2 regions of the Shewanella sp. FDAARGOS_354 genome follow, and region 1 is predicted to be linked to the other one. Evidence: riboswitches for the same ligand, from Rfam matches in the RefSeq annotation. Region 1 holds a riboswitch; the other holds the start of a gene.
What was found. A riboswitch is a leader RNA that binds a small molecule or an ion and turns the genes downstream of it on or off. The one in region 1 is predicted to bind thiamine pyrophosphate.
Positions count from the first base shown of each region.

Region 2: linked by a shared signal. The riboswitch ahead of thiC (phosphomethylpyrimidine synthase ThiC) and the one ahead of CEQ32_RS02890 (TonB-dependent receptor) in region 1 are both predicted to bind thiamine pyrophosphate.

Region 1 is NZ_CP022089.2:611,510-617,907, reverse strand. Features, by position in the region: gene CEQ32_RS02890 (TonB-dependent receptor) at 1-1,782, opposite strand, end outside; TPP riboswitch at 1,836-1,945, opposite strand; gene CEQ32_RS02885 (Crp/Fnr family transcriptional regulator) at 2,169-2,849, shown strand; gene tsgA (MFS transporter TsgA) at 2,926-4,080, opposite strand; gene deoD (purine-nucleoside phosphorylase) at 4,131-4,835, opposite strand; gene CEQ32_RS02870 (YcfL family protein) at 5,105-5,497, opposite strand; gene CEQ32_RS02865 (PaaI family thioesterase) at 5,611-6,075, opposite strand; gene CEQ32_RS02860 (PaaI family thioesterase) at 6,062-6,398, opposite strand, start outside.
Region 2 is NZ_CP022089.2:1,109,796-1,116,193, reverse strand. Features, by position in the region: gene CEQ32_RS05110 (glycoside hydrolase family 97 protein) at 1-301, opposite strand, end outside; gene CEQ32_RS05105 (tRNA (adenine(22)-N(1))-methyltransferase) at 520-1,308, shown strand; gene CEQ32_RS05100 (NUDIX hydrolase) at 1,421-1,951, shown strand; gene trhA (PAQR family membrane homeostasis protein TrhA) at 2,062-2,745, opposite strand; gene CEQ32_RS05090 (hypothetical protein) at 3,168-4,280, shown strand; TPP riboswitch at 4,456-4,554, shown strand; gene thiC (phosphomethylpyrimidine synthase ThiC) at 4,714-6,398, shown strand, end outside.

The sequences.
Region 1 (6,398 bases):
GCTTGAGTAAAACTGGAGATTATCCGTGGCATACCAAGTTGCATCCAGCTCGGCACCGTAGTTGTTTGAGCTACCCGCATTTTCAGTGTAGAGAATAAACCGTTGTGGCTTATTAGGATCTTGCTGGGAAGCCGCCACTTGCTGATCCTGTCTATCCATATAGAACAGCGCCAGATTAGTATCGATAAGCCCTTCAAACCAATGGGATTTTAAACCGATTTCGTAGTTGTATAAGGTTTCGGTATCAAACTCTTTTTTATCATTGAGTTCGACTGGCAAGGTCATGTTGAAACCGCCCGCCTTGTAACCTCGCGCCACACGGGCGTAGACATTGTGGGACTCATTGAGCACTTTACTCAGCGCAATATGGCCGCCCCACATGGTTTCACTCGGGTCAAAATTATCATTGTTAGTGTCGGAGTAATGACTATTACGACGCTCCACACGCAGCCCAACAGACAAGGCATAGTCAGCACCTAAATCTGTGTCCAGCTGACCAAATACGGCGTAATTGGTTGCTTCATATTCAGAATCTAACACCTCATCAGGCCAAGTATTATATTCAGAATACAGTTGGTTATCTTCTTTAAGGTTCATCGCATAAACCCCAAGTAACCAGTCGGTTGAGTCTGCAAAAATACGGCCTTGGTCGGTCGAGCTTAAACGGAACTCTTGGGATAAGGTTTTACGCTGACCGGTTTTGTCCCAGAAGTAATCGTACTGACAAGGGGCGAGATTGCCCTCATCCTCACATTGCTTGGATGCCCAATACTCAGGGTTTGCCCAATCGCCATCGTAACTATAGTGGTGATCGGTATTGGCAAATGACGTCAGCGAGGTCAACTCAAACTGCTCTGCCCCAGAATATGTCGCTTTAAAACCTGCGCCGGTGGTGCGCTGGCTATCGACACCCGGTTGATCAGATAGGGTGTTTGTCGGATCGTTGGTCAAACTCCACACATCATAACCGTTATCAAAATCGGCATGCAGCAGAGTTAAATCCAGTTGCAGATCATCGGTGGCATACCAGCGCAATTTAGCGCGGCCAGTAAATTCATCACGACCATTGGTATCTTCTTTATTTAAATAGATATTGTCGCGATAACCGTTTTGCTGATGTTGCTGCAGTGCCACACGGTACAGCAATTTGCCTGAATCGCTTAAGGGACCAGAGCTAAAACCGCTAAAGGTTTGTAGATCATCATTACCTAAAGAAACCTCGGCGCCATGTTCAAACACATCGGTTGGGTCATTACTCTTAAGGTAAATTAAGCCCGCTAACGCATTGGCGCCATAGCGGGTTCCCTGCGGGCCGCGTAACACTTCAACCTGCTGCAGATCGTACATGCTCGACACCATGCCGATACCGGATAAATCAATATCATCAACAATATAACCAACGGATGAGTTAGGCGCGCCTTGATATTGCTCCTGCTCACCCACGCCACGGATCTGGAAATACTTGGGGCGTGAACTACCACCTGACCAGTTGAAGTTGGCGATAGAGTTCATCACATCTTCAAAGTGCTGGGCGCTTTCATCTTGAATTTGCTGGGCATCGATAACGGTAATGCTTGAAGGCATTTTTTCTAAACTGGCACTGCGAAAATCCGCCGTAACCACCATGATTTCCATATCATTATTGGGATCAGGTTTGTCGATAGCATCGGTTTGCGCCCATGCCGACGCACTTAACGCCGCAGAGACGGCCAGCGCTAATGGTGCACGAGTTAACGATATCGTGAAGATTGAAGATTGGTTGTTAGACTTTTTGTTAGACATAGGACCTCAAATACATGTTTGAGATCCGGCAACGAATAAGCGATTCAGAAGTGTGCTGTTGATTGGCCCATTCCTACGCCGGTATTAGCCGGATCAGGTTCTAAGGGTTCGTCTGATGACATCTCAGTCTGCCGAATGTTGGCAAACACCCCTTGGCGGCGCTTAGTATACATGACGAAAATAATAAAGTAGACACACTTGTGCCGGCGATATCCTTAAATATCACTAAAACCTTGTCTTTCTACGCAATGTTAAAAGTCTTATGCCAAACGCCCGCAATCCCAATGCCTAAAATCGCCAGTCAACTCCTTTGGCCCATTTGACCGTTTATCACGATAATGTTATAGAAGGCCGCCATTTTACATAGGATAAGAGGATCATACTCAATGCAGCTAAAACCGTTAGCCAAAGGACGTTATAGCCAGCGATGGGAGCAAGACTATCCCCTTATTGAAGCGGTGATACTCAGCTGTATCAGCGAAGTTAAAATGCTTAAAAAAGGCGCCCATCTAATGACACAAGGTGAAGCCATGACCTCACTGGTGTTGGTAAAACAAGGGCGCGTGTCGCTTGGCCATACCGCCAGAAATGGTCGATGTTTTCAATTGGGGACTATCGATTGTGATTCGCAACTCTTTGGTGAAATGGAGTTTTTTACTCAGTATCACTGCCAGTTGGATATTATTGCTAATGAAGCCTTAGAAATCATGGTCATTAGCGCCGAAAAACTACAACATTCCCTCGGTCAACACCCTCAGCTTGCGTTATTTTTTGCCAGCGCCATTGCTATTGACTACCAAGACACCGTCGATATTTTTACCCGGCGCCTGCTGTATCCCATCAGCTATAACGTGGCATATGATATTTACCACGAATATTTAAATGATTTACCCGTTGATGGCTTTAGTAAGCGTTATTTAGAAGCGGAGCGATTTGGTACAACCGATCGCGTTTACCGACGGGCACTACAGTTGCTTGAAGAACGTGGCCTGATTGAACGCAATAAAGAAGGCATAAGGATTAAAGATCTCAATGCCCTTAAACAATTTGTTGAAGCTGCGATATAACCAAATTAAAAAAGCCCACTCTCGAGATTATTCATTAGCAAGAGTGGGCCAAATCAATTAACGTCGCAAATGGACTTTAGGCCGCAGCAGGTTTCATTCGGCCTGAAACAATCAGCATGATAAATATCGCAACATAAAGTAGCGGGATAACATACATCACCGTTTGCAATCCAATAATACGTTCAAAGAATGAGCTAATGGCGGGACTAAACATCGCACCCGTGCTGCCACTGATCAAAATATAAGACACATTTTTACTGCTCGCCTTTTTAACAAAAGACACACCATAAGCAATAAATGCGTTGTAAAGAGCTGCGCACACAAAGCCATAACCATAGGTTAAATAACCTATCCAATTAAGCTTATCAGTTGTCACAATCATAAAGGTGATGACCATAGCCAGGCCGATAATTGCGACTAGAAAATGGTGGATTTTTACCCGAGTCACAATCAGCGTCGAAATTAACGCACCAATCAGTGCGGCTGACCAATATTGAGTAATAATATTGCCCGCGTCTTCAAATGGAATATCAAATTTTTGCTTAACAAATAAAGGGGCCCAGGTTAAAAACGTATACAGCGCCAACATGCCTAAAAATAACCCAATGCCACCGCTAATAATGCCGAAATTCCATTCAGATTGTTGCTTATCTTCCGTATTCGATGATTGCTCACATAGCGAAAAATTAGTGAACAAAGTAATAATCACGGTTCCTAACGCGACTAAACCTACGGCTAAGTAACTGTAACTCCATGACAATGAACTTGTGAGTGCGTAAGTTGTAATTAAAGGGAAAATAACCCCCGCAATATTAAATGTGGCATCTTGCACGACGAGCATGGTGCTTTGTAATTTCTCTTGCCACACTGATACCACTATCGTACCCGCAATACATAGCCCCACACCGCCACAAAAACCAATCAAGGTCATGGCTATCATCACCACTTGTAGCGAAGTGGTAAGATGTAACGCGACAGCACACAATGCCACTAGACTGTAACTAATTAAGGTAATTCGCTTGATACCCAATTTTTCAATAAAGAAAAAAGCGGCAATAGTCCCCGCCAGTGCGCCGCCATTAAGCAAGGAGAATATTGAAGCAACGTCATTCACGTTTGCTGCAAATTTATCCGCTATGGGTTCAATCAGCATCCCAAATTGAGTGGCAAAGCCCGCCATTATAAAATTAGCGAGAAAACTAATTGCGGTTAAGGTGATTTTATTATTCATGTTGTCATTCCATCAGTGAAATGCTAAGGGTACAAAGGATAGCGTTAACCCTAATTAAGCGCGGTTTCTAAGGCGAGCTCGATCATATTATTAAAGGATAATTGACGCTCTTGCGCCGTGGTTTCTTCACCAGTTAAACAGTGGTCAGATACCGTCAGAATCGCTAAGGATTCAATTCCCTGTTGATGTGCCAAGCCATAAAGTCCTGCCACTTCCATATCAATACCTAACACCCCGAAACGCTCAAGCGCCGGGATCATATCTTCGTCAGGATCATAGTAAAGATCGCCACTAAATACGTTGCCAACTTTCACGCTAATGCCTTTTTCATTGGCTTTGGTATAGGCTTTGTGAAGTAAGGAAAAGGTGGCTGAGGTCGCCATTTGGTAGCCACTGCTGCGTTTAGCATTCGTTGGGGAATCCGTGCCAGCGGCTTGAGCTAAAATCACATCGCGCATTTCGACATGCTGTTGGGTCGCCCCTAAACTGCCGATACGAATAATACGTTTAACGCCGAAAAAATTAATCAACTCATGGCCATAGAGCACCATAGATGAAATACCCATACCATGGCCCATCACCGAAATGCGTTGCCCTTGGTAATAACCTGTGTAACCCAACATATTGCGAACGTTAGTCACTTCTACGGCATCGGTAAGATAGGTTTCTGCTATATATTTAGCCCGCAGCGGATCGCCGGGCATAATAACAGTTTCTGCAAAATCAGTAGGTTGCGCATTAATATGAGCCGTCATAGATCTATCCTCATGTGGTAATATGCAGATAGTAGTGCTCAACCGCGAAATATTTTTAGGACTAAAGTCCGGATCTTCTGTTGTAATCCCCCTTTTTTGTTAAAAGTGGATGATTTATCGCAACGTTTACACTTAGCATCATAAAACTTAATAACAAAATCTTATTTAACACATTGTATTTGATACAAATAAAAAGACTTACACCCAAAAGAGTAAGTCTTTTTAAATATAGAGAACCCAGCACAGACTCTACTAAAACAAACACCAATCTAGTTTGAATGGGTCTCGCGCACATAAACGTCAAATTTTACCACTTGGGCATTTGGTGCCACAGCCGACACTTGTAGCTGTTGTTTGCCGTGTAATTTCACCGATTTCCAACTGGTGGCTTCATCTTCAATGGTAAAACCGCTGGCATCATACCAAGTGAACTTATATTGCACTCGCATATCGCTTGAGGACTTGCTGACGATCAGCGCCGAACCTTGGATAAGATCGCCAACACGGCGCGCCTCACCCCCTTCGACACTGATATCACGGGCAAAACTCTTACTATCGACACGGGTATCTCCCTGTGAGTTCACCGAAATGCCCGCCGTATTAGTGCAGGCGCCGAGTGTCATTGCTGCTGCCAAGATTAATCCACTGTAAATTGCTTTCATTTTGTTTTCCCTCACTCACAAAAACCTAGGTGCCGAACAACGGATGGGCAATGACACTACGCGACGCCAGCTGAACTTATGCTTAACGTGCTCATCATGCCCCGCGCTCGCGATTAATCGATCAAAAAGTGCGCCCTTGCGGTAGCGATAAGCTGCTTACGATTGGTTTGCCAACAATTGATATTCACATTGGCGACTCGTCGCCCCTGACGGGTGATACGACATTCGGCGAAGCTGTCTTTATGCAGGCCTGCTCGCAGGTAATCAATCGAGAAATCGACCACTTTTGGCACTTTTGCCGTTTGCATAAACACCATTAACTGCACTATGGCTGACATTTCCATAAAACCGGCTATCACCCCACCATGAATCGCAGGCAGGATGGGATTACCGATATTGTCATCCTTAGCGGGGAGTTTGAAAATCAGCTCATCGCCAAAGCGCTCGACCTTCATGCCAATAAACTTAGCATAAGGGACATGTTCGAGCAGATGACCAAAGTCGTTCAGCTCGGTGGCGCGTTTTACAATTTCCTGTACATCGAGGGTTTTCGGCTCGGCCGGCTTATTTGAGTTCATCTGTCTCTCCTAAAGACGGCACGGCTTCTCCCATCAAGGCTTGCCTAAAGGCATCGCCGACCATTTCTGGGCTGATACGCATAAAGGAGCCCACCGCATGGGCGATAGGATCATCAATGCTGTCCTGATAGGCGATGGCGCGGGTAAAGGCAATATTGGATGACAACTTATAGCACTCGGCAAAGCCATAAACCGGTTTATGGGGCTGCGCGGGCTTCATATAATCGACCCGTAAGTCGAGGGTGGGCGAAATCTCTAAGGATTGATATTTTTGAAAAATCGCACTCACCACTGCGCTTCCACAGGCGGTATCCATCAGGGTG
Region 2 (6,398 bases), 500 kb from region 1:
TCGATTTAATGCGAAGACCTTGGCCTAATTCGCCCTGTGAGGCAAAGACTAACCCTAGGCGGCTCGGTTCGATAACGGTTTTGCCATGAAAATGGATTTGGTATTCAGGGCGGCCAGTATCATCACTCAGACTCAAGACGATTTGCTTATCGGGGGAGCTCAGGTTGAGAGTTTGCGCCGTGGAACATGTACTCAACAGGCTACCAATGCTGAGTGCTAGCAAGCTGGGCGTGAATAAATTGTGTCGATTTCGCGTTGGCGAGTTGATGTGGCGTGCGTGGGTAAGCAGATTGCTGAACATTCCCTGATCCTTGTTTTTATAGTGAATATGGGTCAATGCATACTAGTGGTGATGGCTTTTTGCTCGCAATGGGTTGCATACGTATTCACCGGTGTGGCCTAGAGGCTGGCAGCCTAATAGTCAAACCTAAAGAGATGGGTTTTAACCGCTGACTCGGGTAGAATGCGCGGCTTTATGGCGCTCAAGCATGTATGGGCGCGATTTTTGAGGCGTCAGCGGTGAAAATCAGTCAGCGATTACAGCAGATCAATCGAATGGTGGAGCTTGGGTACGATCATATATGGGACTGCTGCTGCGATCATGGTTTACTCGGCATGCTGTTACTGCAAAGAAATGCTGCGCCTAAAGTGCATTTTGTCGATTGTGTGGCCCCCTTGATGCAGCAACTCAGCCTTGAGTTAGCTCGGTTTTTCCCCCAGCAGCCTATCTCAAACGCTCAAAACGAAAAAGAGCAAACCACCCATGCCCAGAGTGAATGGCAAGTGCATTGTATGGATGTGGCGGCGTTGCCACTGGCACATTACGGCAAGCAAGCCAAGCACTTAGTGATTATTTCGGGTGTCGGTGGCGAGTTATTGGTTGAACTGGTGCGCAGCATCGTGTCGTGTTATAGCCAGTATCACAGCGACAATCACAACCATTCTTATCATTCCAGCCCGCTCGAGTTTATTTTGTGTCCCGTGCATCATAATTATCATGTGCGCAGCTCACTTGCAGAGTTGGGATTATCCCTTAAGCAGGAATATTTACTCGAAGAAAATCAGCGCTTCTATGAGATATTGCATTTAACCCATTCGAGTACAGCTTCGAAGCGCAATGACGTGGCACCCTTAAGTTCGACTGGCTCAATTATGTGGCAAGGGTTAGATGCGGATAAAACCAGCCAGGCTAAGCGTTATCTTGTGCAGACAATCAGCCATTACCAACGTATCCCCGAGAGCCGCTTGCCAAATAAGGCGCAAATAGTTGCGGCCTATCAGCAAATCTTGCGGCAACTAAGCAACTGAATTAACCAGTTTCAAGTGTACGTATTGTTGTGCGTGTTGCTTGAAAACGGTTTTGCTCTATAAATCCATAAAGTTGGTTTATGCTAATAGGCCGTTAATCTTGAGTTTTTCTATGCGTTTATTGAAGTCCACCCGAGCCGCCAATATCAATTTGAAACAGGCAAGGATCTTTTATCGCCAAGCCGCCCGCGCCATTGTGCTGTCGGGGGAAGATATTTTGCTGCTCTATACCCAAAAATATCGAGATTACGGCTTGCCCGGCGGTGGTGTGGATAAGGGCGAGAGCATCGAGGTTGGGCTTATTCGTGAGTTACAGGAAGAAACCGGCGCCATTGCAGCTAACGTTATTGCACCCTTTGGCCGCTATGAAGAATATCGACCTTGGTTTCGCGAAGGCGCCAACATAGTACATATGGATTCCTATTGCTACCTGTGTGAAATCGATATGACTTTAGGTAACCGTGGCTTAGGTGAGCCAAAGCTTGAAGCCCATGAAGTGAAAAACGGTATGCGCCCTGAGTGGATCAATATCCATCAAGCCATTGCCCATAATGAAGAAATTCAGCGCACCTTCGCCAACAAAGGCCAATCTATCGACAGGGAAACCTTTTTGCTGAAACAGATAGTTGCAGAATTATTGTAGATAACGCTTGGCTGGCGACTTTATCACTTAGCCATAAAACTCAGTCTCAAAGCATTGATATAAAAAAGCCACCCAGAGAATGGCTTGTGTGACTCAGAGTGCGTGAGATGCTAGATCACTGTTAAATAAATACAGAAGAAATGACTCATCGCGCCAGCTAGCACAAACAGATGCCAAATCGCGTGATTGTACGGAATACGTTTGCCGACATAAAAGATCACTCCAAGGGTGTAAAACAACCCGCCAAATAGCAGTAGATTAAATCCAAGCGGTGACATTGCTGCTGTCAAATCGCCAATCACCGTCATACAAAGCCAACCCATCGCCAGATATAACACAAGACTGAGTTTTTTAAATCGGTGAATAAATAAGGTCTTAAATAAAATCCCACCAATAGCCAAAGACCAAATCGCCGTCAGGATAATGGTTGAAAGCTGTCCATGCAGGCTGATTAACATCAGTGGGGTGTAGGTGCCCGCAATTAAGCAGTAGATAGCACAATGGTCGGCAATCTTAAGTTTATGTTTCCAGCCTACATGCGTCACGCTGTGATACAGGGTAGAACTTAAAAACAACAGGATAAGGCTTGTACCATAAATAATAACACCTGTAAGTTGAATATTGGTGAGATGATCTGCGCCCTTAAGTAGCATAAAGATTAAGCCCACTACACCTGCAATCACCCCTAGGCCATGGCTGATACTATTGGCAATCTCTTCACTAAGGCTATAGCTACTGATGTTCAATGGTTTTTCATGACTCATTTGCGGCTCTATCAAACTCTGGCTTGGCATGCTGTTGATCCACTCGATGGCGATAATGATTGAGTCTATCAGTAGATAAAAGGGAAAGCTACAATTGGCTTACACGTGTAAGCTGATTTGTTTTGCGTGTTCTTGCCATTGGCTATAACACTGATGAGTTCTGTTGTCCTTGTACAAGATTATGGTACTGGTTTACAACTGAATAATGTCACTGCTTTGGAACTTTGTTCGACTCACTTTCTCTAATTCTCCGTAAGATGTCATGGATTTGTTAAGTACTTTATTCATTAAGTACTAAGGGATTGATTTTGCCTGTTCGATCGAATATAGCCCCAGAAGATGATCTTAGTGTTGATGTGCTCGGCCGCGTTACAAACGATGAGACCGCACCATTTTCCGCTTTGCCTTTTTGTGCAACGTTTTTAAGTGCTACAGCCCAAGGCGCTACAGATTTGAACACTAAGCCTTTTAGCGCTTTAAGTGTTCATGTCGAGTCTTGTGATAACAATCTACACCTCAATTTAAGTAAAGCAGACCAAAGATCAATCGATAGCACATTTAAAACATCTTCAAATCTAAGCGGGCGAGAGCGGCCACATTATTTCAATCTTAAGCTATTGCTTTGGGTCATCTTGGGTCATGGCTTACTGCTGTTTTTATTAATTTTTTTATGGCGAACCCAGTCGGAACACTTAGGGCTGCATTTTACTGAATCATCTGCTAACGCACGGACTACAACCAAAGCGTTAAAGGCATATTTTATTTATGCGCCGCCAACGCAAACTGCTCCAGCGGATTCTGCTCAAGATATCTCAGTGGAAGAGTTTATTAACACTAGCGAGCCGATAACCTCACCGCCTAATACCGTAAAGCCGGCAGCTGATATTGAGCAGTCAGCGAAAGTGTCACCAAAAGTCGCAGTAAAGCTGACGCCAAAACCCATGGAGCAGATAGCCAAACCTCCAGAAGTCAGCGCCCAAGAATCAAAAGTAACAGAATCAAAAGCATCAGTACCAAACACATCTGTGCCTAACACCTCAACGCCGAACACCTCAACTCAGGGCCAAACCCAGCAGAGTGCAAAAGAGGCTGTTAAACCGAAAAAGGCAGAAACCCAATCACGCTCGGCACAAGCGGTAAGTACAGAGCAATCTGCGGTAAGTGGGCAAAGCGGTGGGGCGGCGGGCAGTGTGGGATTGTTTACTCAGCGTTATTTTGAACGACAGCGTGAGCAAGCTTTAGATGATTTAGTGTTAGAGCAAGCAAATCATTACAGCAAACGGTCGAATTTGTCTGAAATGAGCCCCGAGATGGAGGTACTGATTGTGCCCAATGCCGACGATTTTAGCGGCCCCACCAGTTTGGATTTAGAGCTGGATCCGAATCGTATCGTTCGTCAAGGTAATACCTGTTATCGGGTCGTCAAAGTAGGCACCCCAATTAATCCCTATGCTGAGAACTTAGGTTTCCCCTTCGATTGCAGTGGCAAGAAAATGAACCAAGAAATTGATGATGCCATTAAGGCGCAGCTCGATAAAATGATGGTAAAGCGGCCAAAAGGTTAAAAAATAGTGATGATAAATTTTCACTAAAAATAGTTTAAACTATGATCGCTAAAACAAATTTAGATTAAAGTCATTTAAATACATTGCTTTATGTGTTCTTTAATTTTGATTGATAATTTAATTTTTATTCTGAAATTACGCTTGTTTGTTCGCAGCGCTTCTGCCTATACTTTTGCCCATCTTGTCGGAGTGCCTCTTGGCTGAGACCGTTTATTCGGGATCCGTTGAACCTGATCAGGTTAAAACCTGCGAAGGAAACAAGCATAATAACTTCCATTAAATCGTATCAGCGGCAATCTTTTGCCGTCTATTTACCCATCGATTTAGTCGTTATTGAGTCAGTAAATCCACTTACGGTTTACAAGGCTCAGCTCTCAACACTCAAGTCTCCAGACAAGCAACCCCATTTTTATTTGTTAAAGTGAGATTGCTTATGTCCAGTTTAGAATCGTCCTCAGAATCACTTGCCGTGAACACTCATGGGCAAACGAACCGCCGTGTGGCGCGCGCCGAGGCGCAAGCCTTTATCGATACCCTTAAACCATTACAACATCCTAATTCGCAAAAGTTGTATTTGCAGGGAAGCCGTGAGGATCTCCGTGTAGGGATGCGGCAAATTCTGCAAACCGATACGCGGATTGGCGGCACGGTGATCGCGCCCAAAGTCGAGAAAAATCCTCCCATTCCGGTGTATGACTGTGCCGGTCCTTATTCCGATCCTGCTGCGCAAATTAACGTGCGCCAAGGTTTAGCCAAACTCAGATTACCGTGGATTATCGAGCGCCAAGATACCGAAGTGCTCGATTGTGCAACCTCAGATTTTACCCAGCAACGCCTAAAGGATGATGGGCTCGATCATCTGCGTTTCGAAGCCGGCTCAAGTGCGATTGTTCGTCCTCGCCGCGCCTTACCGGGTAAACGCGTGAGCCAATTACACTATGCGCGCCAAGGGATCATTACCCCTGAAATGGAATATGTGGCGATTCGGGAAAATATGGCGCTCGCCCAGGTGCAAGATGAAATCTTAAACCGCCGCGGCCAAGGTGAATCCTTTGGCGCCGTAATAGGTAAACCGATAACCCCTGAATTTGTCCGCGATGAAATTGCCCGTGGACGCGCCATTATTCCGTTAAATATCAATCACCCCGAAGCTGAGCCTATGATTATTGGCCGTAACTTTTTAGTCAAAGTGAACGCCAATATCGGTAACTCGGCGGTCACGTCTTCCATCGAGGAGGAAGTGGAAAAGCTAGTCTGGTCAACCCGTTGGGGCGCTGACACTGTGATGGACTTGTCCACTGGCCGGTATATCCATGAAACCCGAGAATGGATTATCCGCAACTCGCCAGTGCCTATTGGCACAGTGCCGATTTATCAAGCATTGGAGAAAGTGAATGGTGTTGCTGAGCACCTGACCTGGGAAGTGTTTCGCGATACTTTGATTGAGCAAGCGGAGCAGGGCGTCGATTACTTTACCATCCACGCGGGCGTGTTATTGCGCTATGTGCCGATGACCGCCAAACGGGTGACTGGGATCGTGTCCCGCGGCGGCTCTATTATGGCCAAATGGTGCTTGAGCCACCATCAAGAAAACTTCCTCTATACCCATTTCCGTGAGATTTGCGAGCTGTGCGTTGCCTACGATGTGTCGCTGTCATTAGGCGATGGTATGCGACCTGGCTCCATTGCCGATGCCAATGATGAGGCGCAGTTCGCCGAGCTTGAGACCTTAGGCGAGTTGGTCAAAATCGCTTGGGAATACGATGTGCAGACCATTATCGAAGGGCCTGGACATATCCCGATGCAACTTATCAAAGAGAATATGGATAAGCAGCTTATCCACTGCGCCGAGGCGCCGTTTTATACTCTAGGGCCGCAAATTACCGATATTGCGCCGGGTTACGATCATTTCACCTCGGGGATAGGTGCGGCGATGATCGCATGGTATGGCTGCGCCATGCTCTGCTATGTGACGCCGAAAGAGCACTTAGGTTTGCCCAATAAGCAGGACGTCAAACAAGGGCTGATTGCCTACAAGATTGCCGCCCATGCAGCCGATATTGCCAAAGGCCACCCGGGCGCGCAGATCCGCGACAATGCGTTATCTAAGGCGCGTTT